One region of the Undibacterium sp. WLHG33 genome, then DNA from elsewhere that is predicted to be linked to it. Evidence: predicted binding sites of a transcription regulator. Region 1 holds the regulator's gene; each other region holds the start of a gene.
The links. The regulator sigma-54, encoded in region 1, starts transcription at its own class of promoters, with help from an activator protein. The targets are predictions, from matches to a motif close to TGGCANGNAANCTGCTTT.
Positions count from the first base shown of each region.

Region 2: the regulator sigma-54 is predicted to act here: its motif matches at 3,109-3,126, upstream of ACOTSW_RS14185 (ammonium transporter).
Region 3: the regulator sigma-54 is predicted to act here: its motif matches at 3,121-3,138, upstream of ACOTSW_RS11235 (ANTAR domain-containing response regulator).
Region 4: the regulator sigma-54 is predicted to act here: its motif matches at 2,155-2,172, upstream of ACOTSW_RS00455 (TorF family putative porin).

Region 1 covers NZ_CP186697.1:391,897-396,648, forward strand. The annotation lists gene ACOTSW_RS01835 (enoyl-CoA hydratase/isomerase family protein) at 1-177, opposite strand, end outside; gene hpf (ribosome hibernation-promoting factor, HPF/YfiA family) at 329-673, opposite strand; gene ACOTSW_RS01845 (RNA polymerase factor sigma-54) at 783-2,264, opposite strand; gene lptB (LPS export ABC transporter ATP-binding protein) at 2,276-3,028, opposite strand; gene lptA (lipopolysaccharide transport periplasmic protein LptA) at 3,030-3,605, opposite strand; gene lptC (LPS export ABC transporter periplasmic protein LptC) at 3,647-4,267, opposite strand; gene ACOTSW_RS01865 (KdsC family phosphatase) at 4,264-4,752, opposite strand, start outside.
Region 2 covers NZ_CP186697.1:3,118,777-3,123,528, forward strand. The annotation lists gene scpB (SMC-Scp complex subunit ScpB) at 1-657, opposite strand, end outside; tRNA gene ACOTSW_RS14175 (tRNA-Met) at 949-1,025, opposite strand; gene ACOTSW_RS14180 (NUDIX hydrolase) at 1,165-1,737, shown strand; gene ACOTSW_RS14185 (ammonium transporter) at 1,857-3,059, opposite strand; gene aat (leucyl/phenylalanyl-tRNA--protein transferase) at 3,249-3,965, shown strand; gene ACOTSW_RS14195 (arginyltransferase) at 3,983-4,711, shown strand.
Region 3 covers NZ_CP186697.1:2,449,710-2,454,461, forward strand. The annotation lists gene ACOTSW_RS11225 (peptide MFS transporter) at 1-176, opposite strand, end outside; gene ACOTSW_RS11230 (prolyl oligopeptidase family serine peptidase) at 514-3,003, shown strand; gene ACOTSW_RS11235 (ANTAR domain-containing response regulator) at 3,157-3,579, shown strand; gene ACOTSW_RS11240 (sensor histidine kinase) at 3,703-4,752, shown strand, end outside.
Region 4 covers NZ_CP186697.1:95,334-100,085, reverse strand. The annotation lists gene ACOTSW_RS00465 (ammonium transporter) at 1-885, opposite strand, end outside; gene ACOTSW_RS00460 (P-II family nitrogen regulator) at 907-1,245, opposite strand; gene ACOTSW_RS00455 (TorF family putative porin) at 1,260-2,006, opposite strand; gene ACOTSW_RS00450 (accessory factor UbiK family protein) at 2,443-2,682, shown strand; gene ACOTSW_RS00445 (YifB family Mg chelatase-like AAA ATPase) at 2,698-4,221, shown strand; gene ACOTSW_RS00440 (DUF2076 family protein) at 4,293-4,752, shown strand, end outside.

The DNA.
Region 1 (4,752 bases):
TTTTTCACTGCTGCTGTGTATGAATACGGCACGGATAGTTGTATCGTCGCGCCACGCCAATAATGTGGCGGTGAGTGCGCGCACCATCTCCAGTGACAGAGAGTTCAATGCTTTCGGACGGTCGAGAGTGATGTAGCCGATCTGATTTTTAACGGAAGTGATTACGTATTCGCTCATGTAGATACCATTAACATAGTCGTGACAGGGCAATCATTTTATTCCTGTTTGCACTTCGTCAGTACGACAAAAATAACAAAAAACAGATAACAAAAAAGGACGCTGTTGGCGTCCTTGTTTTCGTGTTCCGTAAATAACGGGAGGCGGGCGATTATGCCGATGCCGGATCAGGGATATGTTTGATCGCATCGCGATCGTGACCCTGAACTTTATCTTTATGCTTGATCACCTGACGATCCAGTTTATCAATCAGTGTATCAATCGCAGCGTATAAATCATGCGCCAGACTTTCAACGTGAATATTTTTACCACTGATATGCAGGTCAATGTCGGCTTTATGTCGTTTCTCTTTTTCGCTCAGCTTGTCGACGGTCAGCGTGACGGTCAGATCAATGACCTGATCAAAGTGACGCCGGATACGTTCCAGCTTGGTATGTACATATTCACGAATGGCAGGAGTGACTTCAACGTGATGTCCACTGATGGTGAGATTCATACTGTGCTCCTTTAGTGATATTGCTTGCTAATAACAATAAGCTCATTTTGATTTTACGGCGTTGAGCTAAATCATATATAGCAATTCAAACCGTGATTACAAGGACTGCTTACAAAGATTTTCGCAAACTGACTGGCGGTATTTTCAGGGCTTCACGGTATTTGGCTACGGTCCGTCGGGCAATTACCATGCCCTGTTCACCCAGCATGTCTGCGATTTTGCTATCAGAGAGTGGGCTTTTCTGGTCTTCTGCTCCTATCAACTGCTTGATGAGTGCACGTATCGCGGTGGAAGAGGCTTCACCCCCTGTTTCCGTCGCAACATGGCTGCCGAAAAAATATTTCAACTCAAACATCCCATGCGGGGTCAGCATGTATTTCTGAGTCGTCACACGAGAAATAGTGCTCTCGTGCAGACCCAGTGTATCAGCTATTTCGCGCAAAACAAGAGGGCGCATCGCAACAGCACCATGCGCAAAAAAATTACGTTGTCTTTCAACTATCGCTTGTGACACCCGTAAGATTGTTTCGAAGCGCTGACGCATATTTTTGATCAGCCAGCGTGCTTCCTGTAACTGGGTTCCAAGTCCTGTTTCGCCGCGGTTCTGCCGCATGATGTTGGCGTACATACTGCTCACGCGCAGTTTCGGCATCACATCCTGATTCAGTAACACTTGCCAGCCATTACCATTTTTTCTGACGATCACATCCGGTACTGCATAGTCTGAGCTGCTGGTGGCAAATGTGATACCTGGCCGTGGTTCGCATTGCCGTATGACTGCCTGCGCTTCGCGCAAATCTTCATCATCGCAGTCGAATATTTTTTTTAATTTTGTGAAGTCTCTTTGTGCAAACAAAGTCAGCTGTGTTTCCACCAGTGCCAGTGCAAGACGGCGGGTAACAAAAGGAATTTTCGGCATGCGCCTGATCTGTATCGCGAGACACTCTGATAAGTTTCGCGCACCGACACCCGGCGGATCAAAACTCTGCAGCATCTTCAGCGCGAACGATAATTCCTCTTCGTCTATTAATAATTCGAGTGGCAGACCAGCGTGAATTTCTTCCAGACTTTCTGTCAGGTAGCCGTTATCATCGAGTGTGTCGATGATCAGTTCCAGCAATGCGCGGTCGCGTGCTTCCCTGAGCGTGAGGCGCATTTGTTCCAGCAGATAGTCACGCAGGCTGATGTGGGCAGATTCGAGCTGAGGCCTGCCTTCATCTTCATCGGCGTTAGCTGCACCGGAAGGCGCATCGTTAAAACTCCACTCTTCTTCGTTGGCACTGATGCTGTCGTTGACCGGCACATCAGCTTCGACAGCAGCTTCTTGTGGCGCGGCGCTTTCAGAAGGAGTGATGCTTTCCATGCCTGCATCCGGCGTCGTACTTGTATTGTTGATGGCGCCATCCGCCAGCAGGCGGACCGCATTATCCATAGGATCATCGACACGCTCCAGCATAGGATTTTCTATCAGCAGCGTTTCCAGTTCCTGATGCAGTTCCAGCGTTGACAGTTGCAACAGCCGTATCGATTGCTGCAGTTGAGGCGTCAGCGCAAGATGCTGAGAAGTACGTAGTTGCAGGCTTTGTTTCATAATGCGTCCCGTTACATCCGGAAATGTTCTCCCAGATAGACGCGTCGCACAGACTCATTCTGAATGATGTCGTCGGGTTTGCCGCTGGCTAATACCGAGCCTTGATTGATGATGTAGGCATGGTCACAGATACCCAGCGTTTCGCGGACATTATGATCGGTGATCAGCACACCGATACCGCGTTCTTTCAGGAAGCGGACGATGCGTTGAATCTCAATCACTGCAATCGGATCGACTCCGGCAAAAGGTTCATCGAGCAGAACAAAACGCGGGTTCGTCGCGAGTGCACGCGCAATTTCGACGCGACGTCGTTCACCGCCCGATAAAGCCAGCGCCTGACTGTCACGGATTTTTTCTATCTGCAGATCGGTCAGCAAGCTGTCCAGACGTTGCCGGATTTTTTTCTCGGATAAAAATTTTCCGTCTTTGTCTTTTTGCAGTTCTAGTACAGCGCGGATATTTTCTTCGACCGTCAGTTTACGAAACACTGATGCTTCCTGAGGCAGATACGACAGACCGAGGACAGCACGCTGATGTATCGGTAAATCCGAAACATTCGTATCGTCGATATTGATTTCGCCGGCGTCGGAAGGTACCAGCCCGACGATCATGTAAAAAGAGGTGGTTTTACCTGCGCCGTTTGGTCCCAGCAGCCCGACGACTTCGCCGCTTTTTACCAGCAGCGATACATCGCGCACAACTTGTCGCGCACCGTAGCGTTTTTGCAGACCTTTGACGGTCAGCGTGCTGTCTTTTGATGCCATCTTAATTTGCCTGTTTCTCAGTTCTTGGTTGTATCGTGGTTTTGATGCGACCGCCTCCTGACACTGCCTGACCTGAGCTGGAATTGACGCCGACAAAGACATCATTTTTACTATCGTAGGAAAGGAATTCTCCTTCTTGTTGCTGTGTGACTTTGTTTCCGTCGAGATAGCGTATTTGTGCCCTGAACAGGAATTTTACGAATTCTGTTTTTTCATCGTATTCCGCTTTTTCGGATTCGCCTTCCACCCAAAGATCTGGCCCGCCGTCGCGCTTCTGACGAAACGTGATTTTTGCGCCAGGTTTGGCGGTCAGTACAACATGCTGGAATTCATCGGCACTTTTTGTAACAACAGCTTTTTCTGCTCTGACTTTCAGTGTGCCGCGGACGACCACGACATCACCTGAAAACGTACTGACATTGGTCTTGCCATTATTTAAAAACTGGTCTGCTTCTATCGTCATTTCTTTGAGACTGTCTGCTTTTTCAGCGTGAACGCTGGATACGGACAGTAAAGCCATCAGGGCTAACATCCATGAGCTCAACGCAAGATGCACTGTTTTTTTTTCGGGGCGCATGTTTACTCTCTGTCTTGTCTGTGTTGTTGATGAATGTTTTTTCATTTATGTTTGAACAGGCGTGCATGCACTTTACTGAGCAGACGCAATTCCTGATTCGCATTGTTCGCGATCATACCGGTCGCATCGGTTTCGCCGTTATCCGTGATCAGTCTGATGCGTTGGTCCGTCCTGACGATGTCGGAGTCCGGCAGTAACTGCAGATATTCTGTTTCTACCCGCATAAAACTGGAGTTGATTCCTTGTGGCCTCTCTACTCTTACCTGATCATAAAGATGCACCACATCTTCGGTACGTTTTGGGGACAGCACCTCAGATTTCTGTTCCACAACCGCACGCGCTGCATTAATCGTGATCGGTGTGCGCTGCGTATCGAAGCTGCTGATGCGCGGCTCTTTGATATCGTACTGATCCGTGCGCGGTAAATGCACCAGGCTTTGTCCGGTCACGTGATAATTTGCCTTGCCGTTATTCGAGAGTTTGATGAAATTAAAATTCTCGACGTAATAATCCGGTTCCTGACGCGCTGAGGTCCGGTTGTAATCATCGGCGCCCTGACGACGTACTGTGTCGTACAGCCAGAAACTGCTAAGTGCAAGGAGACCGACAGCAGCGATAGCCATCCAGGTGCGTGCGCGGTCGATAGTGATTTGTGCCTTCATGCGAGGTATTCTGCCAGAACGCTGTCGTACTTGTTTTGCGCTCGCAATATGAAATCGCAGACTTCCCTGGCTGCACCTTTGCCGCCGCTGGCCGTCGTCACGTGATGGACGCGTTGGCGCACTTCTGCATGACCGTTAGGTACGCTGGCGGCGAAGCCGACACGGGTCAGAACCGGCAGGTCGATCACATCATCGCCGATGAAGCCACATTCGTCTGCCGGTATATTCAACTCTTGCAGCAGATGCAAAAATGCCGTTTTTTTGTCATGGATGCCCTGACGCACATAGGTGATGCCCAGATCAGCGGCGCGCCGCGCGACGATCGGCGATTGCCGGGCACTGATAATGGCCGTGGCAATGCCAGCGTTTTGCAGCAACCGTATGCCCTGTCCATCCAGCACATTGAATGTTTTCAGCGTTTCGCCATCCGCACCGAAATGCAGGCTGCCATCGGTCAGAATACCGTCCACATCAAAGATCATCAG
Region 2 (4,752 bases), 1.1 Mb from region 1:
AATCTCTTCAGAGGATGACTGCATCAAACTAAAACTTTCCTGAGCACCCGCACTCAACCGCTCCGCGAGACTACCCGGCACTGACTCATCAGCGGACGCCTCAGGAGACTCATCCGCATCAGCCTTCGTAATTTGCTGCAGAGGCGGCAACTGATCCAGCGAGGCGAGACCAAGATCACTTAAAAACTGCTTTGTCGTTGCAAACAGAGCCGGACGCCCGGGGACATCACGATGACCGATCACCTCAATCCAGCAACGATCCTCCAGCGCCTTGATCATTTGCGAGGCAACAGTCACGCCACGAATTTCTTCGATATCACCCCTCGTCACAGGCTGGCGATAGGCAATAATAGCCAAGGTTTCCATCGTCGCCCGGGAATATTTGGGTGGTTTCTCAGGATTGAGCCGATCAATATATGCGCGCATTTCAGGACGACTCTGGAAACGCCAGCCATTCGACAGACCAACCAGCTCAATACCCTTATCCGACCAGTCCAGACGCAGATCTTCCAGCATCGATTTGATGGTGTCAGCACCGACCACGTCACCTTGATCGTCAGTTTCCTGAAACAGCTTTTTCATGGAATTCACGGTCAGCGGCTCAGGCGCGCATAACAAGGCTGTTTCGAGGACTCGCTTTGCCTCAGCAGTATTCATGCAAATAGTAATTACACGGGTTTAATAGATGTCATACAGCAGGACGAAGCAGCAATAAACTTGCTTCAACCCACAACTTTATGCATTTAATTTTGTCGCACCCCATTCAGGTGACGACGCCCATCAAGAGGGCAGATCAGGGTGTATTTGAGAGCACAAAAAAATAAGTGGTGCCCGACCCGTCAAATCAGTAGATGCTAGATTGTAGTCCATATTGTGGAACACAATCAAAAATAATCATCGTTCTAAGAAAAAAAAGCCACGTAACAACGCGGCTTTTTTTTGTAATTCTGGTTGCGGGGGCAGGATTTGAACCTACGACCTTCGGGTTATGAGCCCGACGAGCTGCCAGACTGCTCCACCCCGCGTCTGAAGGGATAAACTATACACGTTTTTGCTGCTTTGCGCAAATCTTTCGCAATGCAATGACAATTACCAGTCAAAGCACGCCAAACGCGCGATGAATTGATACACTGCTGAGACCGCTTAATTTTTTCGCCATTTACCATGAAATTCTGTTCCGATTGCGCGGCTCCCGTCGAGCTGAAGATCCCCGCTGACGATACCCGCGAACGTTTCGTCTGCACGTCTTGCGGCGCCATCCATTATCAGAATCCCAAGATGGTAGTCGGCTCAATACCGGTATGGGAAGAGAATGGCGAATTGAAAATCCTGCTTTGCAAACGGGCGATCGCGCCACGCTACGGCTACTGGACTTTACCGGCAGGCTTCATGGAAAACAATGAAACGACCGCACAGGCAGCACAAAGAGAAACGGAGGAAGAAGCCGGCGCCAATATCCAGTTACACGACTTATTCTCTATTCTGAATGTGCCGCATGTGCATCAGGTACATCTGTTTTACCGCGCCACTTTACTGGATCTGAATTACGCAGCAGGCACGGAAAGTCTGGAAGTGCAACTGTTCTCAGAAAAAGAAATCCCGTGGAATGAGATTGCCTTCCCAACCATCAGCTATACCCTGAAATTCTTTTTTGAAAACTACAGCCGTGCCCAGCAAGGTGAATGCTACAAACTCTACGCGCATGACATCTTTAAACCGATGCGACAAGAAGATTAAGCGATACCACGCAAAGATGCTTCAAAATAAAAAAGGGTGGAAATTCCACCCTTTTTTATTTTGAAGCCTCACCTCTCTCGCTGATACTCCAGCACTGCGATCGCCATCTTCAGCAGATATTACCAACTGGATTCGCGCTCTGCCGTCGATGAAATTTTATGTATCGACAAATCAGCCCCCTCGAATTCCTGCTCAGGATCGAGACGTATGCCCATGGTTTTTTTCAACAAACCGTAAATCGCGTAGCCACCGGAAAATGCAATCACAATGCCGAGCACGGTACCAAAGACTTGCGACAACAAACTGACGCCGCCCAGCCCGCCCAGCATCTTCTGACCAAAAATACCGGCAGCCATCCCGCCCCACGCGCCGCACAAACCATGCAAAGGCCAGACACCGAGCACATCATCCACCTTCCATTTATTTTGTGTCCAGGTGAACATCCAGACAAAAATAGCACCGGCCACACCACCGGTGATCAGCGCCCCCAGAGGATGCATCAGATCAGAGCCGGCGCAAACCGCGACCAGACCCGCCAGCGGGCCGTTATACACAAAGCCGGGATCATTCTTCCCCATCAGCAAAGCGACCAGCGTTCCGCCCACCATCGCCATCAGGGAATTAATCGCCACCAGACCATTCATCTTATCCAGCGTCTGTGCGCTCATGACGTTGAAGCCGAACCAGCCCACCGTTAATATCCACGCACCCAGCGCCAGAAATGGAATACTGGAAGGTGGGTGCGCCGCAATCGCGCCATTTTTCATATACCGGCCACGGCGCGCGCCCAGCAGCAGCACCGCAGGCAACGCGACCCATCCGCCAAAAGCATGCACCACAACAGAACCGGCGAAATCATGGAACTCCTCAGAAAAAGCCGCTTTCAGCCAGTCCTGAATGCCGAAGCGGTGATTCCAGGCGATGCCTTCAAACAAAGGATATAAAACACCGACCAGCACTGCCGTTGCAATCAGTTGCGGATAGAATTTAGCGCGCTCGGCAATGCCGCCGGAAATAATTGCCGGTATCGCTGCCGCAAAGGTCAGTAAAAAGAAAAATTTCACTAGCTCAAAACCATTCTTTGCCACCAGCACTTCAGCGCCGGAATAAAACTGGATGCCATAAGCGATGCTGTAACCGACAAAGAAATAAGCAATCGTCGATACCGCGAAATCGACAATAATCTTCACCAGTGCGTTGACCTGGTTTTTTTTGCGCACAGTGCCTAATTCCAGAAACGCAAATCCTGCGTGCATTGCTAGAATCATGATTGCACCGAGCAAAATAAACAAAGCATTGGCGCCATCGATTTGTACGTTCATGCTGATACCTCCCATTAAATGTGCACTTCTGAATTAATTTCACACAGATAAAGCAATAAACATTCCAATTTGGTGCAAACACTTTAAGTCATTGAATTTTATGGATAATATCAATTTAACACGCACCATGTACAAGCATTTTGCACGCCACAAAAGCGCAGTTTTAGTGCAAATACAGAAAGGAGTGCGATGATTCCCTGGCTGGAAGCGGAAACGCCCTTTCCTGATGCAGCGACGGCACTTACTGAGCGGGATGGTGCGGCTGGCCTTCTGGCAGCAGGAGCAGATCTGTCGCCGCAGCGCCTTTTAATGGCATACAAACAAGGTATTTTCCCCTGGTTTTCTGAAGGCCAGCCGATATTGTGGTGGTCCACCGACCCGCGCATGGTGCTGCAAATATCGGACTTCAGAATTTCAGACAGTCTGAAAAAAAGCTTAAAAAAAATCCGTACCGATCCTCGCTGGGAAATCCGCTTTGACTCGGCTTTTGAACAAGTCATGCGCGCCTGCGCGGCACCGCGCAAAGATGGCAACGGCACCTGGATATCCGAAGACATCGTGGCGGGCTACTGCGGTCTGCATCAGCTCGGTTACGCGCACTCATCCGAAGTCTGGCTCGATGGTGAGTTAGCCGGCGGCGCTTACGGCGTTTGCATCGGTCGCATGTTTTATGGCGAATCCATGTTTGCACGGGTATCGAATGCCTCCAAAATTGCGCTGAGTCACCTGGTATTTTTCTTACGTGAACACGGAGTGAAAATGATAGACTGCCAGCAAGAGACAGCGCACCTGGCTTCACTGGGCGCAAAACCCATCGCCCGCGCCGAGTTTATCCGTTGGATAGCACAGGCGACCACACAACCGATGATCGAGGAATGGCAACCGCTGAGGACGCTATATCAATGACAGCAAAGTAAATCACCGTGACGCAACTCAACGAACTTCCTTTTGCGAGCATACAGTTTTATGCAACCGCGCCCTACCCTTGCAGCTATCTGGAAGGACTGGAGGCGCGCTCGCAAGTGGCGACACCGGCGCATCTGATTAATGCAGACACATATTCAGAACTGGTCAGAAAAGGTTTCCGGCGCAGTGGTAATTTCATCTATCGCCCGTATTGCGACGCCTGCCGTGCCTGTACCCCGGTCAGAGTCAGGGTGGATGAATTCAGCGAAAACCGCAGCCAGCGCCGGGCGTGGAAAAAACACGCGAATCTGACAGCACGCGTGACGACACTCGCGTATTCGCACGAGCACTATGAACTGTATCAGCGCTATCAGAATCAGCGTCACACCGGCGGTGGCATGGATAACGACAGCCGCGAACAATATGCGCAGTTTCTGTTGCAAAGCCGGGTCAATACCCGTCTGGTTGAATTCCGCGACGAACACCATGTACTGAAAATGGTCAGTATCATCGACGTACTGAGCGACGGTTTGTCATCTGTCTACACGTTTTTTGAACCGGATGAAGCAGCCGCCTCGTATGGTACTTACAACGTCTTGTGGCAAATACGGCAGAGCAAAGAATTAAAACTGCCCTATGTTTATCTTGGCTACTGGATTGCCGCCAGCGCCAAGATGGCTTACAAAACCAATTTCACGCCGCTTGATGCGCTGATGCATGGACAATGGCAAACGCTGGCGGCGTAATCAGTCTGAGAATCATCTGAAAACACATCAAAATGCGGAAA
Region 3 (4,752 bases), 1.8 Mb from region 1:
TCTGCGCGGGTCCAGCCCCAACCGCCTTTGGCCGTTTCTGTGACCAGAAACAAGACCAGCAATGCGCGCATGCCATAATAAGAAAATCGTTCCCACATTTCTGTGAAAAACAAAACAAATAAGCTATCGGGGTGTCCCAAGATAGTGTTCGCCCCGGGATTTTGAATTTTGTCCAAATTGCTCTCCGTTGTTGGTTTTAATTGGATGCTGATTCACCAGCAAATATATTTTCAAAGCTTATGCCAGAATGATTTGAATTGAATCAATTCGGCGCGTAGCTTACCACGATGAAAAACTCATATAGAAAGACATATTGTGCGTCGCAGCAAATGTTGTGCCATCGCATGTAAATGAGGATGGACAAGGCTTTCGTCGCATCATGCAGGGACGTTCCGGGATCGCTTGTTTTCCGTATCACAGGTTTGCCTGGTAACGATTTTGTGCGATCCTGATGCGAACTTGGGTAAAACTGCTCGTTTTGGTGCAGTGTTTAATTGAATAATGAATATCATCATGCTTCTGTCTTCTCAACGCTTTATCCCTTCGCTGCTGGTCGCTGTCGCAGCACTGTTGTTCGCTCCCCATGTCAGCGCGGTCACAACGACGACCAACGGGCATGGTACCGAGGGGAGTTACCGTTTACCTCCGCCGGAATTACAGGCCATTGTTGACGCACCGCGCGGGCCGGTTTTTAAACTCGGACCACAGCGTAAAACTGCATTGCTGGTCAGTTTGCCAGGCTTACCTAGCATTGCCGAAGTCGCGCAGCCGGAACTCAGGCTGGCAGGCTTGCGTATTAATCCGCGCACCCGTGCTGCGAGTCATTTTGATTTCGGTAACAGCCTGAGTCTGCTCGATGTTGCGAGCGGCAAAATCCGTGAAGTCAGCGGCTTACCGGCAAAGCCACGGATCGCTGACACTCTCTGGTCACCGGATGAAAAATGGTTGGCGTTCAGTCGCTGGACCGATGACGGCGTGGAACTATGGCTGCTGGATGTGAAGAAAGCACATGCACAAAGACTGATTGATGAGAAGCTGAACGCCGTCGCCAGTGCCGGATTTGCGTGGAGTAATGGCTCTGAACAATTGCTGGTACGTTTGCTGCCACTTCGTCAGAAGCCGGCACCAAACCTCATGCAAAAACCATTGGGACCGAATACACTGGAGAGCAAAGGCGGTAAGCTGACGCAGAACCGTACTTATCCTGACATGCTGAAAACACCGGCAGACGCCGATATGCTGGACTGGCAACTGCAAACACAACTGGCATTTGTCAGTGTCAGTGGCGACGTGCGCCGCATAGGCCCGGTCATGACGCTGACCAAAGCGCAGGCGTCGCCCGACGGTAATCTGATTCTGACCACACAATTACGTCGCCCTTATTCAACGATGCTGCCAGTAGATCGTTTTCCGCAGCTGATCGAATTGTGGGATGAGAATGGCAGGAAAGTAAAAACCATCGCAGAACGTCCTATGCGGGAGCGCCTGCCGACCGGGAATGATGCGGTACAGGCCGGGCCGCGTGATTTTGCCTGGCGCAACGACAAACCCGCGACCTTATACTGGCTGGAAGCACAGGCTGGCGGTGATCCAGATGCGCCAGTTAAAGTGCATGATGTTCTGATGCAGCAGGCGGCACCGTTTGACGCGCCGCCACAAAAACTGATGGATCTGGCGTGGCGCTTTAATAATATTCAATGGGGTAATGACGGGCTGGCGCTGGTGACAGAAAGCTGGTGGAAAACCCGTGATACCCGCATCTGGCGCATACGTCCCGGCGTCGCCGACAGCAAACCGGAACTCTTGTTTGCCCGTAAATCAGAAGACCAGTACGCCCATCCGGGGCAGCCAGTGATGACGCAAAATCAGTACGGTCGCGCGGTGCTGAGGCTGGCACCGGACGGCAAGTCGATTTTCCTGATTGGCAATGGTGCCAGTTCTGAAGGTGACCGTCCGTTTCTGGACCGGTTTGATCTCAACAGCAAGCAAGCGGTGCGCATGTTCCGTTCGCATGCACCGTATTACGAAGAAGTGCTTGGCTTGTTGAATGACAAAGGCACCAGCATCGTCACCAGCCGCGAATCGAACGAGGAAAGGCCAAATTATTTCGTGCGTGATCTGGCACATAATGACGCAGCGCGGGCGCTGACGCAGTTCCCGCATCCATTGCCGCAACTCAAAGGCGTTAAAAAACAGCAGCTCCGTTATGAACGTGAAGATGGTGTCGATCTGACCGCGACCCTGTATCTGCCGCCGGGCTACGACCCGAAACGCGATGGTCCGCGCCCCATGATTATGTGGGCCTATCCGCGTGAATTTAAAACGGCCGAAGCAGCAGGACAGGTAAATGGTTCGCCGTATAAATTCAACCGGATTTCCTATAACGGTCCGCAAGTGATGCTGGCACGTGGTTATACCGTGCTGGATGGTCCGACCATGCCGATTATCGGTGAGGGTAAGAAAGAGCCAAACGACACTTACCTCGAACAACTCAAAATGAGTGCCGAAGCTGCGATCGACGAAGTTGTACGGCTTGGTGTCGCCGACCGCAACCGTATCGCGATCGGTGGTCACAGTTACGGCGCGTTCATGACCGCCAATCTGCTGACGCACACGCGCTTGTTCCGCGCCGGCATTGCACGTTCTGGCGCTTACAACCGTACACTGACGCCGTTTGGCTTTCAGTCAGAAGAGCGCAATTTCTGGCAGGCGCGCAAGACGTATCAGGAAATGTCACCGTTTAATTTTGCTAACCAGATCAAAGACCCGATACTCTTTATTCACGGTGAACAAGACAACAACCCCGGCACTTTCCCTATCCAAAGTGAGCGCATGTATCAGGCTCTGCAAGGTCTGGGCGCGGTCACGCGTCTGGTAATGCTGCCGAATGAAAGTCATAGTTATCGTGCGCGGGAATCCGTGCTGCACATGTTGTGGGAACAGGATCGCTGGCTGGAAACCTATGTTAAAAATGCGAAAGGCGAAGCTGGCGATAAAGACTGATGATCTGATGATCGCGATGTGCCGGGAGAGCAATCTCTATATGCTCTCCGGCGTAAGCGGATGTGGCTTTTTCCGCCTTTTTCCTCTTACTTAATGTTTTACATTAAAGTTTTGCATTAAGATGCAAATTGCTTTTATCTTGTCAGGTTTTCTATGCTTAAAGCCGTTATTCTGGACGCGAATGCGATTGCCCGCAATTTACTGACTTCCGTACTCAATAACGGCGGCCATGAAGTGATTGCTGACGCTAACCTCGCACCAGCCAGCCTGGCGCGCGTGATCCGGCTCAGGCCGCAGATTGTCTGCATTGATATCGGCGAGGCCAATGAAGCCGGCTGGGCCATCATCACCCAGCTACGCACCGAGCTGCCAAAGTCGCTGCTGTTTCTGGTGTCGTCCGGAATTAACGCGGGGTTGATTCAGGATGCGCAGCAGCGCGGTGTGCATGGTTTTATCGTGAAACCTTTCAACTCCGTCGCGGTTCTGACTTCTATCCGCAACACCATCGTCCGCATTGCCAAACAACAGCGTGCGAATGCAGAAGCCGCCAGCAACGGTGGCGCTGAATCGGCCTGAATCCGCGTGAATCGTTTCATCCGGTACGACACCTGTTTTATCCGCCCTGATCTGCATTCGTCGCATGCTCACGCAATGCGATGACGTCCGCGTAGACTGCCTTCGTCTGTGAAAGGGAAGATCATGTCAGCCACATCTGCAATCGATATGCCGCCATCGGTAAATGAAGAAATATTGCCACCGGAAGTTTCAGCCAGAAGCGAATCCTGGCTGACCCGTGCGCGCAATTATCCGGTGTTTTCACGCACCTGGTATCGCTATCGCGCACGCGCCTGGATGGGTACGCTGATTCCCGCGCTGCTGTTGATTTTTCTGATCGATGCGGCGCGCGGTGCCGACTGGCGTACCTTCTTTGTCGTCTGGATACCGCTGTCTCTTGCCGGTACCACGATGCATCTTGGTGGTGCTGCGCTGGCGGTCTGGGTGCGACAACGCGGCTACGCAGAAAAAAAAGAATGGCGTTGTCTGATCACGGTCTTATGTGCCGGATTATTGTGCAGTCTGTTGCTATTTTTTGCGGCGAGGCAGGCGACACAGCAATTATTGCATTACGAGGCACCGATGCTGACCGCGCTGAAATTGCATTATTCTGGTTCGCCGGATCCTGCAAAAACAACCGCGGCTACGCCTGCGGGAAACTGGTTATCGGAATTCAAAGCCGGATTTGAGCAGGGGTTGCAGGATGGCAGCCAGAACCGCGCGCCACGTCCACCGGATACTGCAGGCTCGGATTTCTGGAAAGGTTTTTATATTGGTTTGGTATTGTCTTCCGTCTGTATTTACCTCAGCGGCGGCTATGATCTCTGGCTGTTTTCTCGCCAGCGCAATATGTTGAAAGTCGCACAGAGCAAGCGCGCCTCAGAACAGGCGCAGGCGATGCAAAGAGAAACCGAATTACGCTTGTCGGTATTGGCCGCGCAGGTGGAACCGCACTTTCTGTTCAACACACTGGCCGGTGTACGTTCGGCGATCAGCACTGAGCCAGCGCGGGCGGTCGCGATTGTCGATCATCTGGTCGATTATCTGCGCGCAACCATACCGCAGATGCGCGATGACGGCGGCTCGGTGCAGTCGCGTTTGAGCAACCAACTTGATGCGGTGCATGCGTATCTGAGTCTGATGCAGGCCCGTATTCCGCGTCTGAGTTTCAGTGTCGAATCACAGATTGCGGAC
Region 4 (4,752 bases), 300 kb from region 1:
ACGTTTGCCAATCATGAAAGCACCCACCAGACCTGCTACTGCAGCATTAATGTGAACCACTGTGCCACCGGCAAAATCGAGTGCCCCCTTCTGGAACAGGAAACCGGCTTTGGCTGTTTCTGTGGCCAGCGTTGCAGCATCTTTAATCGCATCTGGACCAGTCCAGAACCAGACCATGTGCGCGACTGGCAGATAGCTGAAGGTGAACCATAAGACCACGAATAACAATACTGCGACGAATTTTGCACGTTCCGCAAATGCACCGATGATCAGCGCACAAGTGATTGCGGCAAAAGTAGCCTGGAACGCGACATAGACAAACTCAGGAATCACGACGCCTTTACTGAACGTTGCGGCAGTCGAGAATGACGCCTTGGCTGGGTCCCAGATACCGTTGAGGAACAGACGGTCAAACGAACCGATAAATTTGCCGCCCTCAGTAAAGGTCAGTGAATAACCATAGATGCACCATAACACGACGATCACGGCAAAGATCATGAATACCTGCACCAGAATCGATAACATGTTTTTAGAGCGAACCAGACCACCATAGAACAATGCCAGACCCGGCAATGTCATCAGAATCACCAGCAACGTCGCAACCAGCATCCATGCAGTGTCACCTTTATTCGGAACAGGCGCTGGTGTCGCCGCTGCCTCTGCTGCTGATGCGGTCGCTGCAGCCGGAGCCACCGCTGGCGCAGTTGCCGCCGCCGAAGCAGTCGCCGCCTCCGTCACTGCGGGTGTCGAGGCACTGGTGGCAACCGCAGATGCGGCAATCGCATCTGCATTGGCCGGAGCATCGTCAGCCCATGCCATCGCTGTCATTCCTATGGATGCGAGAAATGCGCCCGCAACCAGCATACTCTTCAGTACTTTTTTCATATGAACTCCCTAGTGTGCCAATCAGAGTGCGTCGTTGCCGGTTTCGCCGGTACGAATACGCACAACCTGTTGCAGGTCATAGACGAAAATCTTGCCGTCACCGATTTTTCCGGTACGTGCAGCGCTTTCAATCGCCTCAATCGCGCGATCCACAATCGCATCATCGACAGCCGCTTCAATTTTTGTTTTCGGCAAAAAATCGACGACATACTCAGCACCACGGTACAACTCGGTATGTCCTTTCTGACGACCGAAACCTTTGACCTCAGTCACGGTAATTCCTTGCACACCCATTTCTGATAAAGCTTCGCGGACTTCGTCGAGCTTAAACGGTTTAATAATGGCAGTAATCAGTTTCATGTTGTTCTCTCATTTCAGAAAGTTTTTACAGCAGTCAACAACAAAGTGGTCTTGCCGGTAAATTTGCCTGCTGGCGTGACATACAGTTTTTTGTCAGCATTGGTGCCAACTGCGGCCAGACTGAAATTCACACCAAAGAATTCTTTTGTAACGCCCACCTTCCAGTCGGTATACGAAGACGCTGAATTGTTTTTTATCATCTGGCGACCGACATGCAAATTCAGGGTATACGCATCCGGCAACTCAATGTTTGCACCCAGATCCAGGTAGCCACTGTTCTTACTATTGACGAAGCCAAACAGATTCGTCACAGAGTGAGAATACTTTGCGTACACAGGTCCAGTGCCGATCTGACCGTAAATTTCAGTCGTATTCGCATCAACAAACCCCGGAACCTTGTCGAGACCGTTTGACAGATAGACATAAGTCAGAACACCGGCGTCATAGCTGACATCCTTCGTGATCTCGCCTTTCTTACCAGCGTAAATATCCCATTCGACATCGCCACTGCCACCGGCGTCTTTCACCCATTTAATGGTCGATAACCATGTACCGGCGTAAAAGCCACTAGGATTGTGGGTGTAATCCGCACCGCCTTGTAATGCCGGCTCCAGACGTGTCTGCGCAATACCACGATAACGATATTCACTGGCAACGCCAATGTTAAAACTCAGTTCATTGTCTGGTTTTGGTTCATCTGCGTATGCAAAACTGCTTAACAAAGTTGCGGTCACTGCAGCGGCGAGTACTGATTTTTTCATTATGCTTCCCCTTGTATATAGTCAACATCGATTTAAATAAAAAAACTGAACTGAACTCACTTCATCAACCACCGGTGGTACGCAAAGCCAGAAGATCGTTCGTGGCTTTGCAGGAAATGAACTTCGGAAAGTTACGAACGCTTCACTATTAGCAGAAGTCGTGCCAACTGTAATTTTTCGTGTACAGCCCGTTCGCATTAATGGAATAAGGGCATAACAATCCGCTATAGGAATACAATGAGAAGAACGCTCTGGTGGGCATGGCACCGGCTTTACGTTATGATTTCCGCTGCATGCAAACAAGCCGCATAACATGCTGGCTACTGCCCGCCGCACTGTTTTGACGCGGGGCAAGCGATGTGTTTTATCGCTGTACTTTTTTTCGCACTAGCAGAGTGCAACAACAATCTCACACAAAAATACAGGCAGGAATATTATGGATAAGCAAAATTTCTTCAGTGATGTACAGGCAAAAATCAGTCAGGCTCTGGAAAACTCGCCGGCCAAAGACATAGAAAAAAATGTCAAAGCCATCATGACTCAGGGCTTCTCCAAACTGGATCTGGTCACGCGGGAAGAATTTGATATACAGGCACAAGTGCTGGCAAAGACCCGCAGCAAGCTGGAAGCGCTGGAAGCACGTGTCGCCGCATTAGAAGCACAGATAACGGAATAACAGGGCGCTCGGGATATGTCGCTGGCGGTTCTTAAAAGTCGCGCACTCAATGGGATGGATGCTCCGCAAGTCACGGTGGAGGTCCATCTGGCCAATGGTTTACCTGCTTTTACTATCGTTGGGCTCCCTGAGACAGAAGTCAAAGAGTCGAAGGACCGCGTCAGAGCCGCATTACAAAATGCCCGCTTTGAATTCCCGGCAAAAAGAATCACTGTCAATCTGGCACCGGCAGATTTACCTAAAGAATCCGGTCGTTTCGATTTACCTATTGCACTGGGCATACTTGCAGCATCCGGGCAAATTCCCGCAGATGCACTGGAACAATACGAATTTGCAGGTGAATTATCACTGTCAGGTGAATTGCGCCCCATCCGCGGTGCACTGGCAATGACCTTTGCGATTTGTAAAAGCACGACAGCAGGACAGACAGAACCCGCGTTTATTTTACCCAGAGCTAATGCCGATGAAGCTGCTTTGGTAACGGACGCGGCAATTTATCCTGCCGACTCCCTGCTCCAGGTTTGTGCACACTTCGCTGCGATTGCCGAAGAAAACAAGTTGCAGAGGCATCGTCCGCAGGCTGTGATGCAAAGTCGCGCCTATCCTGATTTTTCCGAAGTCAAAGGCCAGTTACAGGCAAAACGTGCGCTTGAGGTTGCCGCTGCCGGTAGTCATTCTGTACTGATGGTCGGCCCACCCGGGACAGGAAAATCCATGCTGGCTGCCCGCTTTCCGGGAATACTGCCATCAATGAAAGACCAAGAGGCACTGGAATCGGCGGCGGTACAATCCCTGACGTCAGGTTTCTCTATCGATAAGTGGAAATCGCGCCCTTACCGTGCTCCGCACCATACTGCTTCTGCCGTGGCACTGGTTGGCGGTGGCGGTACGCCGCGTCCGGGTGAAATATCACTGGCGCATCAGGGCGTTTTATTTCTTGATGAACTTCCAGAGTTTGACCGACGTGTTCTGGAAGTGTTGCGGGAACCGCTGGAATCCGGGCACATCACCATTTCCCGCGCGGCGCGGCAAGCCGATTTTCCGGCACGTTTTCAGCTAATTGCTGCAATGAATCCATGTCCTTGCGGCTACTTCGGCCATAGTAATGGCAAATGCCGCTGCACGCCAGACAGTATTGCCCGTTATCAGGATAAAATTTCCGGCCCTTTGCTGGATCGTATCGATTTACAGATTCAGGTAGCGGCACTACCGCATGAGGATCTGCTGAAACAAGCAAGCGGAGAATCCAGCGCAATCGTGGCGCAGCGGGTAGATGCCGCATTTGAACGCCAGCAACGGCGGCAAGGTAAGGTCAATAATTTACTTTCCACCACAGAAATTGATACCTACTGCCGCCCTGATGGGAATGCAGATCAGTTACTGAAAAATGCCATGAGCAAATTTAACTGGTCGGCGCGCGCCTATCACCGTGTGCTGAAAGTCGCCCGTACGATTGCTGATCTGGCTGCTGCAGATCAGATCAGTTCTGCCCATGTCGCAGAGGCAATACAATACCGGCGCGCGCTGCGTGAGCATTGAATCATTGCGTGCATTGAAAAAAGCCATGTCATAACCAGATAGTGCACATAGTGCTTTTTCAGGAGAAAAATATGTCACCTCAGGAAATGCAGATTCTGCAGAACTTTCTCGCCCAGCTGGTTCAGGTACAAGGCGTGGTCAAAGACCCGCAAGCTGCCAGCCTGATCAATGAGGCAGTCAGCAAGCAAACCGACGCAAGCTACCTTTTAGTGCAACGTGCACTATTACTGGAACAGGCACTGGCAAATGCGAACAGCCAGATCGCCAGCCTGCAGGCAGATTTGCGCGAGCAACAGGCGCTCAACGCCACACATAATCAGGCGGCACCTACACAGTTTCTCGATCCTGCCGCCAGCGGCTGGGGTAATAGCGCCAGCAGCCGCCCGTTAAACATCCCATCCAATACCACGACTTCTGTCACTGGTGCACCGTTAGCGGCCTATCCGGCGATGGCAGCCGCACCTGTCAACCAGCCAACTGCCGTTGCAACAGCGCCTGCAAGCAGTTTTTTCGGTAATACCGGTGGCAGTA